DNA from 4 places in the Ensifer adhaerens genome. Region 2 is predicted to be linked to each of the others. Evidence: riboswitches for the same ligand, from Rfam matches in the RefSeq annotation. Region 2 holds a riboswitch; each other region holds the start of a gene.
What was found. A riboswitch is a leader RNA that binds a small molecule or an ion and turns the genes downstream of it on or off. The one in region 2 is predicted to bind thiamine pyrophosphate.

Region 1 (5,609 bases), on a different replicon from region 2:
AATGATATAATAAGTTTTACTTATCATATCATTTGATGCCATTCAACGCACCAGTGGCTGTGGCTTAGCCCTCGAGCTCCTCACGCAGCATTTCGAGTTCCAGCCATTCCTCTTCCATGCGGGCAAGATCCGCACGAAGTTTCTCCAGTTCCTGCGCGAGCTTCGCAAAAGCATTTGGATCTTTTGTGAAAAGGTTGGGATCGGCCATCTTTTCTTCGCGCTTGGCGGCCTCGGCCTCCGCCTTGGCAATTTCCTTCGGCAGATTTTCAAGCGCGAATTTCTGCTTGTAGGAAAGCTTGCCCTTGGCCGCCTTCGGCGCTTCGGCGGCGGGCGCAGCTGCATCAGCCTTGGCCTTTTCCGCCTTTTCGGCCCTGCGCTTCTCTTCAATCGCACCCTTGCGCTGCGTCATCATGTCGGAATAACCGCCGGCATATTCGATCCAGCGTCCATCCGGCGCATCCGGGTTCGCCGGCGCGATCGTCGAGGTGACGGTGCGGTCGAGGAAGTCACGGTCGTGGCTGACGAGGATGACCGTTCCGGCAAACCCGGCGACAATCTCCTGCAGGAGGTCGAGCGTTTCGATGTCGAGGTCGTTGGTCGGCTCGTCGAGGATCAGAAGATTCGTCGCCCGCGCCAGGATGCGCGCCAGCATCAGCCTTGCCCGCTCGCCGCCCGAGAGCTCACGGATCGGCGTGCGTGCCTGCTCCGGCTGGAACAGGAAATCCTTCATGTAGCCGGTGACGTGGCGCTGTTCGCCATTGACCAGCAGGCTCTCGCCGCGCCCGTCCGTCAGGTAATGCGCCAGCGTGTCGTCCAGATTGAGATCTTCGCGCTTCTGGTCGAGTGTCGCCATTTCGAGATTGGTGCCGAGCTTGACCGTACCGGTATCCGGCTCGGTCTGACCGGTCAGCATTTTCAGGAGCGTCGTCTTGCCGGCACCGTTCGGACCGACAAGACCGATACGGTCGCCCCGATGCACCCGGATCGAAAAGGGCGCAACGATGGTGCGGTCCCCATAGGCCTTGCTGATCTTCTCGGCCTCGATCACCAGCTTACCCGATTCCTTGGCGTCGGCGGCCGTCGCCTGCACTGTCCCCTGCGGCCCCTTGTGGCCGCGATAGACGGCCCGCATATTCTGCAGCTCGCCGAGGCGACGCATGTTGCGCTTGCGCCGGGCCGTCACGCCGTAGCGCAGCCAGTGCTCCTCGCGCTCGATCGCCTTGCCGAGCTTGTGCTGTTCCAGCTCTTCGGCCTCAAGCACCTCGTCGCGCCACGCCTCGAAATGGCCAAAACCGCGATCGAGCCGGCGCGACTGGCCGCGATCGAGCCAGACGGTGGCCGTCGACACCTTCTCCAGAAAGCGCCGGTCGTGCGAGATCAAGACGAGCGCCGAGCGGCTGCGGGTCAGTTCGTCTTCCAGCCATTCGATCGTCGGCAGATCGAGATGGTTGGTCGGCTCGTCGAGCAGCAGGATATCCGGCTCCGGCGCCATGACGCGGGCGAGCGCTGCCCGGCGCGCTTCGCCGCCCGAGAGCTGCTTCGGGTCCTCTTCGCCTGTCAGCCCCAGATGCTGCAGCAGATAGGCGACGCGAAACGGGTCGTCGCTCGGCCCCAGGCCCGCCTCGGCATAGGCCTGCACCGTGTCGTAGCCGTCGAAATCCGGCGCCTGGTGCAGATAGCGGATGGTCGCCGACGGATGACGGAACACCTCGCCCGACTGCGCCTCTGCAAGCCCGGCGGCGATCTTCATCAGCGTCGACTTGCCCGAGCCGTTGCGCCCGACCAGGCAGATGCGGTCACCCGGCTCCACTTGCAGGTTCGCGCCGGCCAGAAGCGGCGTGCCGCCAAAGGTAAGGAAGATATCGTCGAGTTTCAGAATGGGAGGCGCCAAGGCTCAGGCTCCGGAAAGATCATAGGGGCGGGCAAGCACGATGGCGCGACCGCTCTTGAGAGTGAAGCGAAGGGGACCCTCCGCAACGTTGGAAACGGTTCGGGACGAGCCGAACGGCAGGGTGAAATCGTCGAGCGGATAGCGCGCATTGACGATCGAAAGGCCGGTAAGTTCGGTCAGACCTAGCACCGAGAAGAGGCAACCCTTCGGCAGGTCGAGCTCGAGCGGACCGGCAAGCAGCGGATAGGCCTCTTCCTCGCCCGAGGTCATCAGCACCGGAAGCCCACGCTCGGCAAGGGCGACAGCATGCAGCAGATGCATGAAGGCGTGGTCGCTGCGGGTGCCGCCGAGCGCGCCCGCGAAAATCAGCCGATCGGCGCCGCGCGATAGCGCTGCCTCAACCGCGATCTCGCCATCCGTCGCCGCCTTTGCCGCCGGATAGGGCTCGCGTGGAACGGAGGCGAACTCGGAAAGCAACGCGTCTTCGGTCGAATCGAAATCGCCGACCCAGACATCGGGTACGACGCCGAGCAAACGGGCATGGCGCATGCCGCCGTCAGCTGCAACGAAGCGGCTTCCGCTCAGCTGTCGTGTCAGCCGGTCGGTCAGCGAAAGGGCGCCGCCAAGCAGAATGGTGAAGGTCGATCGAGCCATGGCAAAGCCCATAGCGCAAAGGACCGCGGAAGGAAAACGAAGAAAACCGTTGGACGACCGGTTCTCGAAATTTTGCTGAAGCCGTCAGTGCCCTTCCGGCACCGGATCTGGAAACAGCATGCCGGCATAGATGCCCGGGGTCGAATCCGGAATCTCGAACGCACCGGCTACCCGCTCGTAGAACTTCGCCGGTCCGACGCCGCCGATGACTGCATAGCCATAGCCGGCCTCGCGCATCGCCGTCAGGCTGGCGATCAGCAGCGCCTCGCCAATCCCCTGGCCGCGCATGCCTTCATCGACGCCAGTCGGACCGAAGAAGCCGAGCGCGGTCACGTCGTGGCACGCAAAGCCGACGATCTTTTCCTCGTGCACCGCGACATGCATGCGCGTCGGGGTGGAAGAGAAGGCCGCTTCCGCCTCGCCCGCCCAGCCGGCACCAAAGGTCTTCTCGATCCAGGAGACGACCAGGCGGCGCTCCGGCGCCATGGCACGGCGAATGCTGATACCCGCTCCAAGCCTCGACTGAGGGTGAGACGGCAGGGCGTAAAGTCGAACGAGCATATCTGGCATGGCGTTTCCTCCTCGCTGCAGTGGTGTAGCGCAGTTGGCGGCTTACGCAAATACGAGCCAATGCCCCGCTCCAAGGCGCCACTTTCGGCTCCCCCCAAACATCGCTTGCCATGGAACCAGCGTGGCGGTAAATCTTTTGCCGCTCTAACGGGGTGCCTCCCGACCGCATAGCGGCCGGAGGCTGAGAGGCGTGCAACGCCAACCCGCGGAACCTGATCCGGCTCATACCGGCGGAGGGATTAGACGCGATCGGATCGATACGCCCTTTTCCCATGCAACAACGAACTTTGGGAGAGGTGCCTGCCATGTCCAATTTATCGCAACACAAACTGTTTAGCCGGCTAGCTCTGGCTGCTACCGCAAGTCTCGTCTTCGCCCACCATGCAACGGCAGCCGACAAGACGCTGACGGTCTATACCTATGAGAGCTTCATCACCGAATGGGGCCCGGGCGCCAAGGTGGCGGAAGCCTTCGAAAAGACCTGCGAGTGCAAGGTCAATTATGTCGGCGTCGCCGATGGTGTCGAATTGCTCACCCGCCTGAAGCTCGAAGGCGACGCCTCGAAGGCCGACATCGTGCTCGGCCTCGATACCAACCTCGTGGCGGAAGCCAAGGCGACCGGCTTCTTCGCGCCGCACGGCGTCGATGCCAAGGAGCTGAAGGTTCCGGGCGGCTTCTCCGACGATACCTTCCTTCCCTATGATTACGGCCACTTCGCCGTCGTCTACGATACCGAAACGTTGAAGACGCCACCGAAGAGTCTGAAGGAGCTCGTCGAAGGCGACCCGTCACAGAAGATCGTCATCGAGGACCCGCGCACCTCGACGCCGGGCCTCGGCCTGCTGCTCTGGGTCAAGGCCGTCTATGGCGACGAGGCCGGCGCTGCCTGGGCTAAGCTCAAGGACCGCGTTCTGACCGTCACTCCCGGCTGGTCGGAAGCGTACGGCCTCTTCACCAAGGGCGAAGCACCGATGGTGCTCTCCTACACCACCTCGCCGGCCTATCACATGGTCGCGGAAAACACCGAGCGCTACCAGGCGGCGGCCTTCTCCGAAGGCCACTACATCCAGATCGAAGTCGCCGGCATGACCAAGCATGCCAAGGAGCCGGACCTGGCAAAACAGTTCCTGAGCTTCATGACCGGGCCGGAGTTCCAGTCGATCATCCCGACGACCAACTGGATGATGCCGGTCGGCGTCACCAGCGAGCCGCTGCCGGATGCCTTCAACAAGCTGGTCAATCCGGAGAAGACCTTCCTGCTGCCGTCGGAAGAAGTCGCGAAGAACCGCAAGGCCTGGATCGACGAATGGCTTGCCGGCATGAGCAAGAGCTGAGGCCGGATTGTTCGCACTGCGCGAAAACCGCATGACTGTTGTCGCCGGGGCGCTCTGCCTCGGCGCCTTCCTGCTCTTCGTCGGCCTGGCGATCGTAGCCTTGCTCGCCCAAACCGGCGGCACGAACGAAGGCAACCTGTTCGACGCCTATATCTGGCGCGTCACCCGCTTCACGCTGCTGCAGGCAACCCTTTCGACGCTCCTGTCGATGCTGTTCGCCATTCCTGTGGCGCGGGCGCTGGCGCGGCGGCCCCGGTTCTTCGGTCGTATCTGGCTGTTGCGGCTTATGGCGCTGCCACTCGGCCTGCCCGTTCTCGTCGGCGCGCTCGGTCTGATCGAGATCTGGGGACGCCAGGGCTTCTTCAACTCCGGCCTGCGCTGGCTCGGCCTCGAGCAACCAATCAGCATCTATGGCCTGTTCGGCATCCTGCTCGCGCATGTCTTCTTCAACATGCCGCTGGCAGCACGCCTGTTCCTGGCCGGGCTTGAACGTATTCCCGCCGAATACTGGCGCAGCGCCGCCAATCTCGGCATGCCCTCCCGTGCGCTATTCCGCTTTATTGAATGGCCTGTCCTGCGTGGCTTGCTGCCGGGCGCGGCCGGCCTCGTCTTCATGCTCTGCGCCACCAGCTTCACGCTCGTGCTGACGCTTGGCGGCGGTCCTGCGGCTAGCACCATCGAGGTCGCGATCTACCAGGCCCTGCGCTTCGATTTCGACCCACCGCGTGCGATCGCGCTATCCGGGCTGCAGATCGCCATGACCGGCGCCCTGCTCCTCATTCTGCGACGTCTGGCAACGGAGCCGGAAGAGGGCGTGACCGGCGGTCGCGCGGTTCGCCGCTTCGATGGCGCAAGGCCCGTCGCACGGCTAAACGATAGCGCCTGGATCATCCTCGCACTGCTCTTCCTCATTGCCCCGTTGATCGCGGTCGTCGTCTCGGGCCTGCAGGCCGATCTCCTCAAGCTTGCGCGCGATCCGAACGTGCATCGGGCACTGGTGACGAGCGCTTCGATCGCGCTTGCCTCGGCGCTCGCCTCCGTCGCCATGGCAGCCGTGATGATCCGTGCTGCGGCCACGGTTACCGCCCCACGCCACACAGGTACGTTGGCACGCGGCTTTGCCGACACGATCGGCGCCAGCACCTCACTGATCCTGCTGG
Region 2 (5,609 bases):
AACGGCGGTGGAGAACCTCGCCAGCATCGCCGAACTCACCGAACGGGTCGGCGCTATCACCGACGAGCTGCGCAGCTTTGCCCGCAAGGGCCGCTTCGTCGCCGAGCCGACCCCCATGCGCGAGGTGATCGAGGGTGCGCTGATGCTGCTGCGCAGCCGGTTTGCCGGCCGCATGGATGCGATCGTCATCGACCTGCCGGAAAACGGGCTCAGCGTTTACGGCAGCCGCATCCGCCTCGAACAAGTGCTGATCAATCTGCTGCAAAATGCGCTGGAAGCGCTGGGTACGCGCGGCGATGCCGAGATCCGCGTGCACTGCGCGGACGACCCCTCTGGCACCGTTTCGCTTGTTGTCGCCGACAACGGCCCCGGCATTCCCCAGCATATCCGCGAGGACCTGTTCACCCCGTTCAACACCTCCAAGGACGAAGGGCTCGGCCTCGGACTTGCCATCTCCAAGGAGATCGTTGCCGATTATGGCGGCGAGATCACCGTCGAAACCAGCGACAAGGGCACCGTCTTCACGGTTCGCCTGAAGAGGGCCTGAGCGATGCAGCCGACCGTCTATCTCGTCGACGACGACAACCACCTGCGCAAGGCGATGACGCAGACACTGGAACTCGCCGGCCTCACCGTCGCCCCGTTCGCCAGCGCCGTCGAGGCGTTGAAGACGCTCGACGCGAATTTCGACGGCATCGTCGTCAGCGATATCCGCATGCCGGGCATCGACGGCCTGGCCTTCTTCCGCCGCATCGAAGCCTTCGACGCGGACCTGCCGGTGATCCTGGTGACCGGCCATGGCGATATCCCGATGGCGGTGCAGGCTTTGCAGGACGGCGTCTACGACTTCATCCCAAAACCCTTTGCCGCCGACCGGCTGGTACAGAGCGTGCGCCGTGCGCTTGAAAAGCGGCGGCTCGTCATGGAGAACCGCGCGCTGAAACGAGCCGCGGAGACAGCCGGAGACAGCCTGCCGCTGATCGGCCAGACCCCGGTCATGGAACGGTTGCGCCAGACGATCCGGCATATTGCCGATACCGATGTGGACGTGCTCGTCGCCGGTGAAACCGGCAGCGGCAAGGAGGTGGTGGCGACGCTGCTTCACAATTGGAGCCGGCGCCGTAACGGCAATTTCGTGGCGCTCAACTGCGGTGCCTTGCCGGAAACGGTAATCGAAAGCGAACTCTTCGGCCACGAACAGGGCGCCTTTACCGGCGCGTTGAAGAAGCGCATCGGCCGGATAGAACATGCGAGCGGCGGTACGCTGTTTCTCGACGAGATCGAGGCGATGCCGCCGGCAACGCAGGTGAAGATGCTGCGTGTTTTGGAAGCGCGCGAGATCACGCCACTCGGCACCAACCAGGTGCGACCGGTCGATATCCGCGTCATCGCTGCCGCCAAGATCGATCTCGGCAATCCGGCTGAGCGCGGCGATTTCCGCGAAGATCTCTACTTCAGATTGAACGTTGTGACGCTATCGATCCCTCCTCTGCGCGAACGCCGCGACGATATCCCGCTGCTGTTCTCGCACTTCCTGACCCGGGCAGCCGAGCGCTTCAGGCGCGACGTACCCATGATCTCGCCGGTGGTGCAACAGCACCTGATGACCCATGCCTGGCCCGGCAACGTGCGCGAACTCTCGCACTTTGCCGAACGCGTGGCGCTCGGCGTCGAGGGCCCACTCGGACAGCCGGTTGCCCCCGCCCAACAGCCCGGATTTGCGCTGCCGGAGCGGCTCGAACGCTATGAGGCGGAAATCCTGAAGGAGGCACTGCGCGCCCAACGCGGCGACGTCAAGGCGACGATCGAGGCGCTCGGCATTCCGCGCAAGACCTTTTACGACAAGCTCCAGCGCCACGGCATCAACCGTTCCGACTACGCCGAGCGGGCAGCGCCGGAAAAGGCCGACCGCTAGCACCAAACTCACTTCCGCAAGCACACGTATTGGGTGCATCTTCATCGACAGGCGAATTCACGCTTGACGTCCCGGGCCGATCGATGGCTATGATCTAGGCATTCACCAGGGGGGTCCCGCAAGGGGCTGAGATTCTGCTGGATGGCCGGCTTGCCGGCTGTGGCGCAGTGACCCGTTGAACCTGATCCAGTTCATACTGGCGTAGGGACGGTGCAGATATCGAAGCCAGGATTCCGTGCGTCCAGCATCTGGCGGAGCGTCTTTCATCCTTCCGGCATCAGAACTGGGTCTCCAATTGCAAACTTGGAGCCTCGTCATGAATATTGCCACAAAACCCGCAGCCCTCTCGGTCACGCAAGGACCGCTTCCTGCCTCCCGGAAAGTCCACAAATCAGGCATCCTCCACCCGGATATCCGCGTGCCGATGCGCGAGATCGCGTTGCATCCGACGTCCGGCGAACCGCCAGTCACGGTCTATGATTCCTCCGGCGCCTATACCGCCGACGATGCCGAAATCAGCATCGAGGCAGGGCTGCCGCGGCTCCGCCGCAACTGGATCGTCGACCGCGGCGATGTGGAAACCTATGAAGGCCGCACCGTCCGGCCCGAGGACAACGGCTTTGTGAGCGGCGACCGGCTGACGCCGACCTTCCCGTTCCAGCACGCGCCGCTGAAAGCCACGGCTGGCCGAGCTGTAACGCAGCTTGCCTACGCCCGCGCCGGCATCATCACGCCCGAGATGGAATTCGTGGCGATCCGCGAAAACCTCGGTCGCGACACGGCGCGTGCGAAGGTCCGTGACGGCGAGAGCTTCGGCGCCCACGTACCCGACCATGTGACGCCCGAATTCGTGCGCCAGGAAATCGCCAGCGGCCGCGCGATCCTGCCCGCCAACATCAACCATCCGGAATCCGAACCGATGATCATCGGACGGAACTTTCTGGTGAAGATCAACGCCAATATCGGTAACTCCGCCGTCACCTCGTCGATGGCCGAAGAGGTCGAAAAGATGGTCTGGGCGACCCGCTGGGGCGCAGACACAGTGATGGACCTTTCGACCGGCCGCAACATCCACAACATCCGCGAATGGATCATCCGCAACTCGCCGGTTCCGATCGGCACCGTGCCGCTCTACCAGGCTCTGGAAAAGGTCAACGGTATCGCCGAGAATCTCACCTGGGAGGTCTATCGCGACACGCTGATCGAGCAGGCCGAACAGGGCGTCGACTATTTCACCATCCATGCCGGCGTCCGCCTGCACTACATCCCGCTTACCGTCGATCGCGTCACCGGCATCGTTTCGCGCGGCGGCTCGATCATGGCCAAGTGGTGCCTTCATCACCACCGCGAAAGCTTCCTCTACGAGCATTTCGAAGAAATCTGCGACATCTGCCGTGCCTATGACGTCTCCTTCTCGCTCGGCGACGGCCTGCGCCCGGGCTCGATTGCCGACGCCAACGACGCCGCGCAGTTCGCCGAACTGGAAACGCTGGGCGAACTCACCAAGATCGCCTGGGCCAAGGATTGTCAGGTGATGATCGAGGGCCCCGGTCACGTGCCGATGCACAAGATCAAGGAGAACATGGACAAGCAGCTCGCCGTCTGTGGCGAAGCGCCGTTCTACACGCTCGGACCGCTGACGACGGACATCGCACCGGGCTACGACCACATCACCTCGGGCATCGGCGCGGCGATGATCGGCTGGTTCGGCACCGCCATGCTCTGCTACGTCACGCCGAAGGAGCATCTCGGCCTCCCCGACCGCAACGACGTCAAGGTGGGCGTCATCACGTACAAGATCGCCGCCCATGCCGCAGATCTCGCCAAGGGCCATCCGGCCGCTCAGGTGCGCGACGACGCCCTGTCGCGCGCCCGCTTCGAGTTCCGCTGGGAGGACCAGTTCAACCTCTCGCTCGACCCGGAGACGGCCCGCAACTTCCACGACGAAACGCTGCCGAAGGAGGCGCACAAGGTCGCGCACTTCTGCTCCATGTGCGGCCCGAAATTCTGCTCCATGCGGATCTCGCACGACATCCGGGCCGAGGCGCAGAAGGGAGGGCTGGAGGCAATGGCGGCGAAGTACCGCGAAGGCGGCGACCTCTACATGCCGCTGGAAGGGGCGACTGGCGCAGCCGAGTAGACGGCAAAGACACGCTGAAGGGGCCAGTCACGGCCCCTTCAGTTCGTGCAGGACTTCCGTCCCGCGCCCCGGAAGGGGAAGCGGTGATCGCCAACGGCCTCATCCTCCGTCATGTTCGGAGGGGCGAGCGCGCGCCATCCGCTCGATCCCATCGAGGAGCGCGCTCGCATCAGCAAAAGGTCATGCGGCTCCGTATGTCCGCGCGGATTGTGGCCGACGCCATCGCGGCGGGGTAGGAAGTTCGCCGCTGTCGGGGCGATGCGGGCAATCCTGTGGGCGTCGCGGCCGCCATAGGCCCCGCACCTTGCGCACCACTTCGCCTGGCACCCGAACAACTTGCCCCCGCATCGATTGAGCGGTATGCAAAGCTCGCGCAAAAGTCGCTGTCGGCGAAATTCATTCGCGATGAGTTGCCGTCCTCTGCCGCGCAGAAGGTCTTGCAGAACGGCGCAAGAACGCCGTTCGCACAAGGAGTAAAGACTTGAGGTCACGCCTGCTGAGACTGACGGCTCTGACGATCGGAGCCCTTGCACTCGCCGGTGACCTCCCGTGCGACGGGCGTTTTGCCGACGGCCTTTCCTGGATTTCCGTAGCCCATGCGGAGGACACCGAGGCCGGCGGCGGGAATGGTGAAAATGGCACGGGCGGCGGCGACCAAGGTGGCGAAAACGTCGAGGGTGGCGGAAGCAACGGTACAGCGGGTGGCGGCGATTGGGGCTCCGGCGATGGTAGTGGCGTGGGCGAAGTGCCCGGCGGGACCGGCGCAGGTGGCGGAGGCGGCGTCATAGACGACAGCGGCCTGACTGGCGGAAATAGCGAGCGCCACTCATCCTCTACGCGCGACGGGCGGGATTACGGACCTACCGGCAGCGTATGGCACGGCGGCAGCAGTTTCCTCAACCTTTTCCGCCGGACACCGGAAGAGCCTGCCGAGGAGAGCGGGCCAGAGTCTTCCACCGGACAGAAGAGCGATGCAGGATCCCGCAAAAGCGCAGGTCACACGAAAAGAGAGCCTTGAAGGGATGCCTGCTTCGTCGCGCCGCAGGATGACGTGCGCTGCTTATCGCGGACGCACGAACGTCTGTGTCTGGATGCTCAGGCCAAGCCCGGGCATGACGGGGTAGAGGGAGGCGCGATGTTGACCCGTTCAATCAACGAACGCGCAACGTCCCTGTCACCCCTCTAGCGACCACTCACCATCCGCTCGACCACATCCAGCAGCACGTTGGCGCCGGCGACGAGCTCATCCGGCTCCGTGTGTTCACGCGGATTGTGGCTGATGCCGTCGCGGCTCGGAACGAAGATCATTGCCGTCGGCGCGATGCGAGCGATCATCTGGGCATCATGGCCGGCACCCGAGGTCATGCGCCGGCTCTTGAGGCCGCGCGCCTTCGCCGAAGATTCGATCGCCGCGACGATGCCCTGATCGAAGGCCACCGGCTGGAAGCGTGCAAGCCGCTCGACGGAGATCGTCACCCCCTCTTCCGCGCCGATACGGACAAGGAAGTCCGCAAGCGCCGTTTCGAGCGCCTGCAACCGTTCCTCGTCCGGATC
Region 3 (5,609 bases), 570 kb from region 2:
CCAAATCCTCCTGGCCGAGGTGGACGAAGTCGCAGCCTTCGGCAATCGCGAGGCGCCAGTAGTCGTTGACGATAAGCTGGCAGCCATGACGGTCGCAGACTTCCTTGGCGGCACGGATCTCGTCGCGGAGCTCCGCTTCCGGGCGGTCCTTGACGCGAAGCTGCACCAGTTTGACGCCGAGCGGCACCAGCCGCTCGATCCACTTGGCGCTGTCGAGGATGAGGTAGAAGGGGTCGAGTTTCACGCAAACACCGCCTTTCCGATGACGGGGGTGGACGGGACGGCAAAATCGCGTGGTTCCAGCATGCCGGCCTCAAAAGCGTCACGTCCTGCATCGATCGCCCGGGCGAAGGCCGCGGCCATGAGAGCCGGTTTTGTCGCGCCAGCTACGGCGGTGTTCAGCAGGACCGCGTCGAAACCGAGTTCCATCACGATGGTTGCGTGTGAGGGCCGGCCGATGCCGGCATCGACGATCAGCGGCATATCCGGAAAATGCGCCCGCATGGCTCTGAGCGCCGGGATGTTCTGCGGCCCCATGGCGCTGCCGATCGGCGCGCACCAGGGCATCAGCACCTTGCACCCGGCCTCAACGAGGCGCTCGCCGACCACCAGGTCGTCGGTCGTGTAGGGGAAGACCTCGAAGCCCTCGGCGCAGAGAATGCGTGCGGCCTCCACCAGCCCGAATACGTCGGGCTGGAGCGTATCCTGATGGCCAATCACCTCGAGCTTGATCCAGTTCGTGCCGAAGACTTCGCGCGCCATCTTCGCCGTCAGTACCGCTTCCGATACGGAGTGGCAGCCGGCGGTATTCGGCAGCACATGCGCGCCAAGTGACCGGATCAGTTCGAAGAAGGCGGCGCCCTGGCGGCCGCCGGCGGTTTCGCGGCGGAGCGAAACCGTGAGGATCGCGGTCGCAGACGAGCGAACCGCGTCTTCAAGGGCGGCCGGCGAGGGGTAGCGGGCGGTACCCAGAAGCAGGCGCGAGCGCAATTCCTGTCCATAAAGCGTCAGCATGTCTCAGCCTCCCTTCATCGGCGAGAGTATTTCGATCCGGTCGCGATCGTTGAGGGCATGGGCCGAGCGATCCGTCCGATGCACCAGCTCGCCGTTGACGGCGGTGGCAAGCCAGTCGCCTTCAAAGTCGAGTGCGGCCAGAAGTTCGGCAAGGTTCGCGACTGCGAGGTCGTGATCCTCGCCGTTGACGATCAGTTTCATGCGGCATCTCCCTTCAGGTTCCGTGCAAGGGCAAGATCCGCCGCCTCCTCGGCCAGAGCTGGCGAGAGCAGGAAACCGTGGCGGTAAAGCCCATTGAGCGTAACGGTGTTTCCGGCGCGCATGACGCGCGGCAGGTTGTCGGCAAAGGCCGGCCGGACGCCGGTGCCGGTTTCGATAAGCCGCGCTTCGCCAAAGGCCGGGTGCAGCGTGTAGGCCGCGTTCAGGAGTTCCATCAGTGAGCGGGCGGTAATCGGTCCGCCATCGTCCGTTTCGATCATGGTCGCCCCGCACATGAAGAGCCCATCGCCGCGCGGCACGATGTAGAGCGGGATGCGCGGATGGATGAGGCGAACCGGCCGCGACAACTCCACTTCACCCGTCTGCAGATAGAGCATCTCGCCGCGCACGCCGCGCAGGCCGGCGACGGTGCCGATCCGCGAAGCCCCGCTACAGTCGGCGATCATATCGTGGCCGCTGTCGCCATCTGTCTCACCAACGAAGGAAACGCCACGCTCGACCAGCTTTTGCCGCAGCAAGACAAGCGCCCGGCGGGGGTCGAGATGTGCTTCGCCGGGAAAGAACAGCGCCTCTCGGAAGCGCCCGGCAAGCGCCGGCTCCAGCCGCGCGATCGCCTCTGCGTCAAGCCATTCGAAGCCGGACGTGCGCGAAGCGAAGCGTTTGAGTTCGCCGGCATCTCGTGCCGGGGCGACGACGAGCGTGCCGTTGCGCGATACTTCTCCCGGAAGCGCCCGGTCCCACCAGTCGATGGCGCCGATGCCGCGTGTCAGTACCACTTCCTCGGCACTTTCGCGCTCGCACCAGGGCGCCAGCATGCCGCCGGCAAACCAGGATGCTGCCCCGCCGAAGTCCGCCTGCCGCTCGGCAACGGCGACTTCGACGCCGTGACCACTCAGTTCATGCGCCAAGGCCAGTCCGACGACGCCGGCGCCTTTGATCAGAACGCGCATGGTCAATGCGCCCCACTGTGCGGAACCGGCCGCCGGCCCGAAGGATGCAAAGTCGCGATGATGATACGCACTGCACAGGCTCCATAGTTGGAGACCCAGTTCGCGCCGGAGGGATGGAAGGACGCCTTGCCGCGATAGGCTCGCGCGAACGCGAATGCGGCAGCGATGTCTGCACCGTCCCTACGCCAGTATGAACTGGATCAGGTTCAACGGGTCACTGCGCCGCGGAAACCGCCTGGCAGAATCTCAGCCCCTTGCCGGGACACCCCTGGTGAATGCTTCAAACTGAACGGCTGGACCGGATTTTGTCAAGAGCCGTCGATGCGAGCATCACATCGGGTGCCTTCAGCCAAAAATTATCTATAAAAAGGTGGGCGAGATGTAGGTTTTTGAGCGCTTGCGTTGACGTGCAAACTCGCGTCTAGAGATCTGCAGGTATGTTGGGAAAAGGTATATTAAAACAGGATATTACTCGGTGGTTGTTGCCATAACCGGTTCAACTTACCGAAGCGGAAGACCGTGGCATTCGTCCTCCTCGTATCGCCTAATGGGTCAAGTTGGCGCAGTCAAGGATTGCATGTGTGCGCATATAGCTACTTTAAAGTGGTTGTCGTGTTCCGTGTTCGAGAAAATTATAGATAATTATGGATTCTATCTATTTTGCTGGTCCGCCAATGGGGAAACGAACACACATGCTCGACGTAAACAGTTCGACCGAGTCGACTTCGGTCGCCGCCAAAGCCACCGAGCCGCGTTGGATTCTGGCCGATGCACAAAAAATCTATAATCTGCCGTTCAACGACCTCCTCTATCGCGCGCAGTCCACTCACCGCGCCACGTTCGACCCCAATGCCATCCAGATGAGCCGCCTGCTGTCGATCAAGACCGGCGGCTGCGCCGAGGACTGCGGCTACTGCAGCCAGTCCGCGCATTACCCGACCGGGCTCAAGGCGTCGAAATTGATGGAGGTAGAGCGGGTTCTTGCGGAAGCGAGGAAGGCGAGGGATGGCGGCGCGACACGTTACTGCATGGGTGCGGCCTGGCGCAGCCCGAAGGAGCGCGACATGGAGGCGATCGTCGCCATGATCAGCGGCGTGCGGGCACTCGGGATGGAGACCTGCATGACCTTGGGCATGCTGACTCCGGAACAATCCGGGCGGCTCGCCGACGCCGGGCTCGATTACTACAACCACAATGTCGACACGTCGGAGCGCTTCTACGGCGAAATCATCACCACCCGCAGCTTCGCCGACCGGTTGGAGACGCTCGCCAATGTCCGCGACGCCGGCATCAAGGTCTGCGCCGGTGGTATTCTCGGTATGGGCGAGACGGCAGACGACCGGATCTCGATGCTGGTGACGCTCGCCAATCTGCCGGTGCCGCCGGAAAGCGTGCCGATCAACATGCTGATCCCGATCCCGGGCTCGAAGCTCGCCGATGCCGCACCTGTCGATCCGATCGATTTCGTCCGCACTATCGCGCTGGCGCGCATCCTGATGCCGCAGTCGCATGTCCGGCTTTCCGCCGGTCGCACCGAAATGAGCGACGAGACACAGGCGCTCTGTTTCTTTGCCGGCGCCAATTCGATCTTCGTGGGCGAGACGCTGCTCACGGCCGATAATCCCCGGGAGGATCACGACGCGTCCCTGTTCCGCCGCCTGGGGCTGAAGCCGATGGCACTTGCGGCAAAAAAGGACGCGGCCGAATGACTGTGGCGGCCCTTCTCACGCGTCACGAGAAGACGCTTTCCGGCCTCGAACGAAAGGGGCGCCGACGCGAACTTGTCGTCGGCGGTGGTATGGATTTCACCTCCAACGACTACCTCGCGCTTGCCGGATCGCCGCGCCTGAAGGCGGCAATCGCCGCAGCGATCGAGCGCGGCGTGCCGGTCGGCTCCGGCGGCTCGCGGCTGTTGCGCGGCAACCATGGGGAGCACGTGGCACTGGAGGCGGAGGCAGCGGCGTTCTTCGGCGTGCCGCGAACGCAGTACTTCGCCAGCGGCTATGCCGCCAACGCCGCCCTCTTTTCGACGTTACCGCAGCGCGACGATATCATCGTCCACGATGCCCTGATCCATGCGAGTGCTCGCGAGGGTATTGCCGCAAGCAAGGCGGTCGCAGGCGCCGCCACGCACAACGATGTCGACGCTTTCGCCGATAAGATCAGCCAGTGGCGGAAGGCGGGCGGCACGGGGCATCCGTGGATTGCCGTCGAAAGCCTCTATTCCATGGACGGCGACCGGGCGCCGCTTGCAGATCTCGCCGCGCTCGCAGAACGGCACGATGGCTTTCTGGTGGTCGACGAGGCACATGCGACCGGCGTCTTCGGGCCGGACGGCCGCGGAGTGACGGCCGAATTGGAAGGTCGGGAAAATCTCGTGGTGCTGCACACCTGCGGCAAGGCGCTCGGGGTTTCCGGCGCGCTCATTGGCGGAAGTGCGGTGCTTTGCGACTACCTCGTCAATCGTGCCCGCAACTTCATCTATTCAACCGCGCCGTCGCCGTTGATCGCGGCCGCCGTCCGCGAAGCGCTGGCAATGCTGGTGGATGAGCCGCAGCGCCGGGAAGAGTTCGACAGCCTCAGGGCCTTCGCCAATCAGGCGCTTGCCGAAACGCTTGGCATCGAAGGCAGCGGCTCGCAGATCCTTCCGGTTATTGTGGGAGATAACGGCCGCGCCGTGCGGATTGCCGCGCGGATGCGCGTCGAAGGTTTCGATATCAGGGCGATCCGTCCGCCGACCGTTCCCGAGGGGACTGCGCGGCTTCGGATCGCGATCACGTTGAATGTCGACCGGCCGATGATCACGCGCATGCTGGAGCGTTTGAAGGTGGCGATGGCGGAGGAGCGGCCATGACGCCCCGTTTCATCATAACCGGCACGGATACCGGTATCGGCAAGACCCTGTTCTCCGCAGCGCTGACCGATGCGCTTTGCGGCTGCTACTGGAAGCCGGTGCAGTCGGGTCTCGACGAAGAGACCGACAGCGAGGCAGTAGCCCGGCTCGGTCGGATCCCGCCCGAGCGCATCCTGCCCGAGGCCTACAGGCTCAGAACGCCGGCATCGCCACACCTCTCGGCGCGTATCGACGCTGTGTCGATCGCGCCTGAGAGCCTCCTACCGCCGGTGGTGAACAGACCGCTGGTCATTGAAGGCGCAGGCGGCCTCTTGGTGCCGCTCACCGAGAAAACGGTCTTTGCCGATCTGTTCGCACGCTGGCAAATCCCGGTGATCCTTTGCGCTCGCACCGGGCTCGGCACGATCAATCACACGCTGCTATCGCTCGAGGCGCTGCGCCGCCGTGCGATCCCGGTCCTGGGTGTCGCCTTCGTCGGCGACGAGCAGGCGGATAGCGAGGCGATCATCGCCGCGCTGGGGGCAGTTCGGCGTCTGGGTCGGCTGCCGCGGCTCGATCCGTTGACGCCGGAT
Region 4 (5,609 bases), 1.5 Mb from region 2:
AACGGCTTGCCCGGTGTTGAGTCGATCTACCTCGCCCGAGTCGGCAATCCCGTGCCGCGCCATGGCGCTTCCGCGCTGATGAGCCTTCGCCTGGCGATGGACGAGGTGCTCTACCACGCCGAGGACTTTGATCATTTCTTTCTGTCGAATGGGGATACCGACGCGATCGGCCGCGACCTCTTGCGCTTCGTGGGGGACATCAAGCCAGACATTGTCCACTTCCACCATTTCATCGGCTTCGGACTGGAAGCGCTGTACGCCGTGCGCGACGCCCTGCCGAAAGCGCGCATCGTTGTGACCTTCCACGAATACCTCTCCATCTGCCACAACCACGGGCAAATGGTGAAGCGGCCCTCCGGCCAGCCTTGCAACAGCGCCTCCCCGATCAGCTGCCACACATGCTTTCCCGAAATTCCGGTGTCGCGCTTCGTACGGCGCGAGCAGTTCGTGCGAGGCATGCTGAACCTTGCCGACGCCTTCATCGCCCCGAGCGCCTTTCTTGCCAATCGCTATGTCGAGTGGGGCATCGCGGCCGAGAAGATCTTCGTGATCGAAAACGGCATCGTCATGGGTGAAAAGACGCCGGCTCGGGAATTGCCTTCTCCGGCAGCGCGGCGCAACCGCTTTGCCTATTTCGGGCAAATGACGCCTTTCAAGGGCGTTCACGTGCTGATCGACGCTGTGTCCCGCGTGCCGGAGGATATCTGGGGTGACGATTCCACGCTAATGATCTTCGGCGGCAACCTTGAGCGGCAGCCGACTGAGTATCAGGACCGCGTGGCGAAACTGATCGAGGACGCCGGCCGTCGGGTTCGCTTTTACGGCGCCTACCATAACCAGGACATGCCCAGGCTGATGCGCTCGGTCGATTGGGTGGTCATGCCTTCCGTCTGGTGGGAAAACTCACCGATCGTCATCCAGGAAGCCCTGCACCATGGCCGGCCGATCATTTGCTCCGACATCGGCGGCATGGCCGAAAAGGTCCGCGACCGACTGGATGGCTATCACTTCCGCGCCGGCAGCGCACAAGACCTTGCCGACCGCCTGATCGACGTGCTGAGCACACCCCGATCCTGGGACAACCTTCGGGCAACACTCAGGCGCCCGATGAGCCATGTCGACTGCGGCCGCGAGCATGTCGCGCTCTACCGGAAACTGCTCAAGGAGGAGCAGCCGGCTCACCTGAACACCGCGGTGGCCTAGACCGAACGCACGCACGCTCCCCGTCACGCCCCTGCAGCCCACAGGCAACGAACTTTCAGCGTTATCATTCCAACCGATATTAAACAGTGGAATGACCTGGCTTTTTGAACATGAAGCGGAACGATCGAGCCGTGTACGGCTCCGTAATCGAATCAATCGCCGCTTGGGCCCCACCATCGATGGAAGTGATCAACTGGTCCCCGCCCCTGCCCGATTTTGAGCGCTGCTGCGGCAACAAGCGCGTCATGCAGATAGGTCTTGGCAGCGATAACCGCGTCTTCAAGTGTCTGCCTACGGGCAAGACCAGCGGCGATCGCGGCAGACAGCGTGCAGCCGGTGCCATGATCGTTCCTCGTTTCAACCCGCGGGCGCGACAGGCGCAAGGGGGTGTCCCCGTTAAAGAGGATATCAACCGCTTCGTCGCCCTTGGCATGCCCGCCTTTCATCAGCACGGCGCGCGCACCAAGCTTCAGGAGCATCTCCGCTTGGCGGGCCATTTCCGTCTCGTTCTCGGCAATCGCGCGGCCCGTCAACAGAGCCGCTTCGGGCAGGTTGGGCGTCACGATAAGCCCAAGCGGCAGCAATTCCTCCTTGAGCGTCGCGATCGCATCCGGACGTAACAAAATGTCACCTGAAGTGGCGACCATCACCGGATCGATGACTGCTAAATGCCCGTATCGCTTCAGGCCGGACGCGATCGCAGCAATGGTCTCCTGGCGGGACAACATTCCGACCTTCGCAGCGCCAACCGCGAGATCCGAAAACACGGCATCGATCTGAGCTGTAACAACAGCCGGAGAGATATCCTCGACGGCCGCGACCCCGCGGCTGTTTTGCGCGGTGATGGCCGTGATCACGCTGGCACCATAGACGCCGAGCGCCGAAAACGTCTTCAGATCCGCCTGGATACCGGCACCGCCACCGGAATCTGAGCCTGCGATGGTAACGGCGATAGCGGTCATGCCTGGTTCCGCTGAAATGTAGAAGCAGCTCCAAAGATTGCGAACGCGCTCTCAAGCCACCGGCTCAAGCACGCACGAACTGAGGTGGGTCTTCCAAGCAATCTGGAGGAATCCGACAGATCGAGCCCTTGGGTTGGACGCCCCGCCCCCCGGAGTTCTTCGTCGCTACATTCTGAACGGCGTATTGGCACCAACGATCTCCCGAAACCAAAATGATGGAGATCCAGATGAACGGCGAAGACGCGGGGGTGCCAGAGAGGCCCTTGCCGTTCCTACGCCGGTATGATCCGGATCAGGTTCAAGGGTCTGGCTCACCGCCATCTCAGCACCGTCAGGTGCGCCCCTCGGCAGGCATGAATGCTATGGGAGCGTGGGAGGGGATGTCAATTGCTTGAGTTCAGCAGGCGCGTATGTAAGCCGGTTCGATGCGGGCGAAGGAGGCCCTTAAAGGATACAAACAGAAAAAGGCCCCTTTTGCCTCAAGAGCATAAGGAGCCTTCCGTCTGAGCGTTCGACTTCACAGACGCTGGTAGACTAGCCACGTCAAGGCCGTTAAGGCAAGGGGGTTTGGAACGCGAACCTATGCAATCCCGGAGTGATTTGGTCGGCAGTACTGCCGTTTCACTCAGTGGTGACGCGCCTTCCACGCAGAACGTTAGATGTAAGGCCTCATCGCATCAATATCACCGCAATGCTTTGAGAATTGCACTTGCTCGGGCCAACGCCACTTCGGCTGCGCGCAGTTCGAGTGTGACAGACAGAATATCGCGGTGTGCCATTGCAAGCACTACCTGCAACACTTCATCAGAGTTTCTGGCCAGAAAAATGAGGTGCCATCCGTCGGGGCCGCGATCGCGAGGACCCGGCCGTCTTTCATTTGCTCGACGGCCACGTTCGTCTCGACGTGTTCAAAAAGCTTGGCCAAACCGAAGTATCACCGAGCGGGCCACACGCGGTCGAAAAGCAGAAAGGTCGATGACGGCGCCTTGAACCGAGCGCCCTCGGCCACGACCATTGCGCGTCGTATGTCCATCCGTCGCGACGACCTCTCCAAATCTGAGACCGTAACTGTTGTGGCGATTGAGGGCGCCGTTCTGCTGCTCGTTGAGGCGGGGGAAGCCATCGCCGACTTCCAGGCGATGATCCGCAAGAAATCCCTCGCTGATCTCGATAATAGTTGGAGAGAGACAAAATGGGGTTGATCGCCTCATTCGCCAACGGCGTCGTCAAAGATCGTGCAGCCGTCAGCGCCGCAATCACTTCACCATGGCCGAACGGCCTGACGGAGAGGCAAGATCACCAAGCTCAAACTTGTTAAACGCCAGATGTATCAAGCACAAAGATTGACCTGCTCCAAGCCCGCGTCATCGGAACGGGATAAATCTATCACCACCAAAACTGCGTCAGTCGTGAGCCCCGACACCCGCTGCGGAGGCCGATTAGGACGCTTTGTTGCGACCCCATCGGAGTCGCTCAATTTTTTCGTGCACACGCCAAGCCAGAGATGCCCGCATCCGCTTAAGTTCGCCTGCCAACCGTTCGACTTCGGCCGCCAGACGCCCGGATTCGTTTAACGCTTCGTTGAGGCGATTGTCCAAAGACTGAATTTTCTTTCGGCACGCTTCTATTTCCATGTCCGACGTTGCCCGCCCGTCTTCCGCTACTCGCGCGTGGGCTTGATAGGTCGCAGTTTCCGTGCGCGCTGCTGCAAGCTCATTCTGCATAGTCGCGGACTTTTCGTTCGCAGCCTTCAATGCTGGGCGAATAATTTGCAGGTCGTCCCAGGCCAAGCGAGCAGTAAGATCTCGCCCCGCCTGCCGGATTGCGGCAGTCCACTCCTCTGGGTTGGCGTTTAGGAGGTCCGCGTACGCTTGCTGCTCCGGTTGCCCCGAGGGGATTGGTACCCGTAGTGCTGCGGGCCACCAATCAGCAACATCTGCGATAGAGAGCATACTCCCCAATTGCCCCATCCCAGATTCTCGAGAGCGCTTCCATTTGGCAGAGAAGTGCAACACCGTGGGCTGCCGACAATGGGCCACGGCGGGCTCGGGGTTTTCACGGACTATGCGCTGCCATAGGCGCCAATCGGCAGCAGCCGGAAGGTCTTCCGGCCAAGCATCCAGTGAAGGCAGGCTATCAGCTCGATAAAGAAAGCAGCTCGCCGGGATCGTATTCTTGCGCTCCATAAAATGCGAGAGTTCGTCCGGCATTTCAAGGTTCGTTAGGAATGGAGCAGCTATGCCGTCGGTCGAAACCCATAAGGCCTGACTGTGAGCAATTGCGGCGCCGTGTCCGAGAGCCTTTATCAGCAGTTCAAAATGGTCCCGCAATACAATGTCATCATCCGCGGCAAAGCCTATGAACCTCCCCCGTGCCTCGCGAAGAGCGATGTTCCGGTTCGCATAGCCGAAGTAAGGCGCCTTAGGTAAGTCGAAGAAACGGATTCGATCGTCGTTGAAACCGGCAACTACATCCGCCGTCCCAGGGGCGCAGCCGTCCCCAATAACAAGGAGCTCGAAATCATCAACGGTTTGCTTCAAGACAGATTCTATCGCGATCCCGATGACATCGACCCGCGTATGGGTCGGCATCAGAATGGAGACTAGAGGCCGGCTCACCATCCCTTGGCGTTTCCAAAGCTATACGGGATCAAGTCGGTATCTATTGGAAGCCTATACTTATCAGGGTTCGAATGGTCATATTGGATGGTTGGAAAATTCACCACTACCACATCGGACGTTCCGATGTTTCGGTCCGCATGCCAAACAAACTTGGGTACGTTTACGAGTCGAGGTCGGCTACCTGACAGGTAGACCTTGCAGATTTTGCCGCACGTGCTCGACTCTGGCCGCGGATCGTACAGTACGAGTTCCAATTCGCCACTCAGAACGAAATAGCGGTCCTCGTGCCGCTTGTGCAGCCCCCACCCCTTCACCATCCCGGAACGGATTGTGAACACGTAGGAAAAAACAAGTGGATCAGGATGCCAACCCCATCGAGGGTCGTAGATCTCCGTCACGCTTCCTCGATCGTCATCATGCCTGATACTCTCGTGGAACGACATGCCATCCAACAGAGGCGCTGTGCTCCGCCTTTGTTCGTCGACAGTTCGCTGATCTTGCACCGCCGCCTGCAAAGTCATCTGAAGCAGATCAGAATTACTGGCGCTTAAGTCATCCCGCATTGATACTGCCCCTTCGTTCGGGTGAGTTTGTATTACATAGTTGTTTTTTGCGCGCCACTGAGTTTCAGCAACAGCACAAGGCCGTACAAAGCGAAATGCAGGCGGCGGCGCATCAATTTTAACCAATGCTGGGCCCATTCCCGAAATCATTCTAGCGCGCCTTCCTCTCAAAGGAGCAACCGATGGCCCTACTTTAGGCTAGTCGTTCATATCGGAGGCTCGATGCGTGGCACTTGCGCCGGTGTTTTGCCACCTGCAAG

Region 1: linked by a shared signal. The riboswitch ahead of thiB (thiamine ABC transporter substrate binding subunit) and the one ahead of thiC (phosphomethylpyrimidine synthase ThiC) in region 2 are both predicted to bind thiamine pyrophosphate.
Region 3: linked by a shared signal. The riboswitch ahead of thiO (glycine oxidase ThiO) and the one ahead of thiC (phosphomethylpyrimidine synthase ThiC) in region 2 are both predicted to bind thiamine pyrophosphate.
Region 4: linked by a shared signal. The riboswitch ahead of thiD (bifunctional hydroxymethylpyrimidine kinase/phosphomethylpyrimidine kinase) and the one ahead of thiC (phosphomethylpyrimidine synthase ThiC) in region 2 are both predicted to bind thiamine pyrophosphate.

Annotation. Positions count from the first base shown of each region.
Region 1 is NZ_CP083349.1:3,661,981-3,667,589, forward strand. It holds gene LAC81_RS17910 (ABC-F family ATP-binding cassette domain-containing protein) at 65-1,891, opposite strand; gene LAC81_RS17915 (thiamine diphosphokinase) at 1,895-2,545, opposite strand; gene LAC81_RS17920 (GNAT family N-acetyltransferase) at 2,630-3,115, opposite strand; TPP riboswitch at 3,254-3,371, shown strand; gene thiB (thiamine ABC transporter substrate binding subunit) at 3,421-4,449, shown strand; gene thiP (thiamine/thiamine pyrophosphate ABC transporter permease ThiP) at 4,481-5,609, shown strand, end outside.
Region 2 is NZ_CP083350.1:1,602,812-1,608,420, reverse strand. It holds gene LAC81_RS27660 (sensor histidine kinase) at 1-547, shown strand, start outside; gene LAC81_RS27655 (sigma-54-dependent transcriptional regulator) at 551-1,915, shown strand; TPP riboswitch at 2,013-2,141, shown strand; gene thiC (phosphomethylpyrimidine synthase ThiC) at 2,232-4,055, shown strand; gene LAC81_RS27645 (hypothetical protein) at 4,537-5,073, shown strand; gene LAC81_RS27640 (Zn-dependent hydrolase) at 5,238-5,609, opposite strand, start outside.
Region 3 is NZ_CP083350.1:1,034,687-1,040,295, forward strand. It holds gene LAC81_RS25130 (thiamine phosphate synthase) at 1-244, opposite strand, end outside; gene LAC81_RS25135 (thiazole synthase) at 241-1,014, opposite strand; gene thiS (sulfur carrier protein ThiS) at 1,018-1,215, opposite strand; gene thiO (glycine oxidase ThiO) at 1,212-2,183, opposite strand; TPP riboswitch at 2,343-2,463, opposite strand; gene bioB (biotin synthase BioB) at 2,876-3,892, shown strand; gene LAC81_RS25155 (8-amino-7-oxononanoate synthase) at 3,889-5,037, shown strand; gene bioD (dethiobiotin synthase) at 5,034-5,609, shown strand, end outside.
Region 4 is NZ_CP083350.1:3,097,048-3,102,656, forward strand. It holds gene LAC81_RS34100 (glycosyltransferase family 4 protein) at 1-1,203, shown strand, start outside; gene thiD (bifunctional hydroxymethylpyrimidine kinase/phosphomethylpyrimidine kinase) at 1,356-2,165, opposite strand; TPP riboswitch at 2,418-2,520, opposite strand; gene LAC81_RS34110 (hypothetical protein) at 3,152-3,367, shown strand; gene LAC81_RS34115 (glycosyltransferase family A protein) at 3,605-4,786, opposite strand; gene LAC81_RS34120 (dTDP-4-dehydrorhamnose 3,5-epimerase family protein) at 4,780-5,499, opposite strand.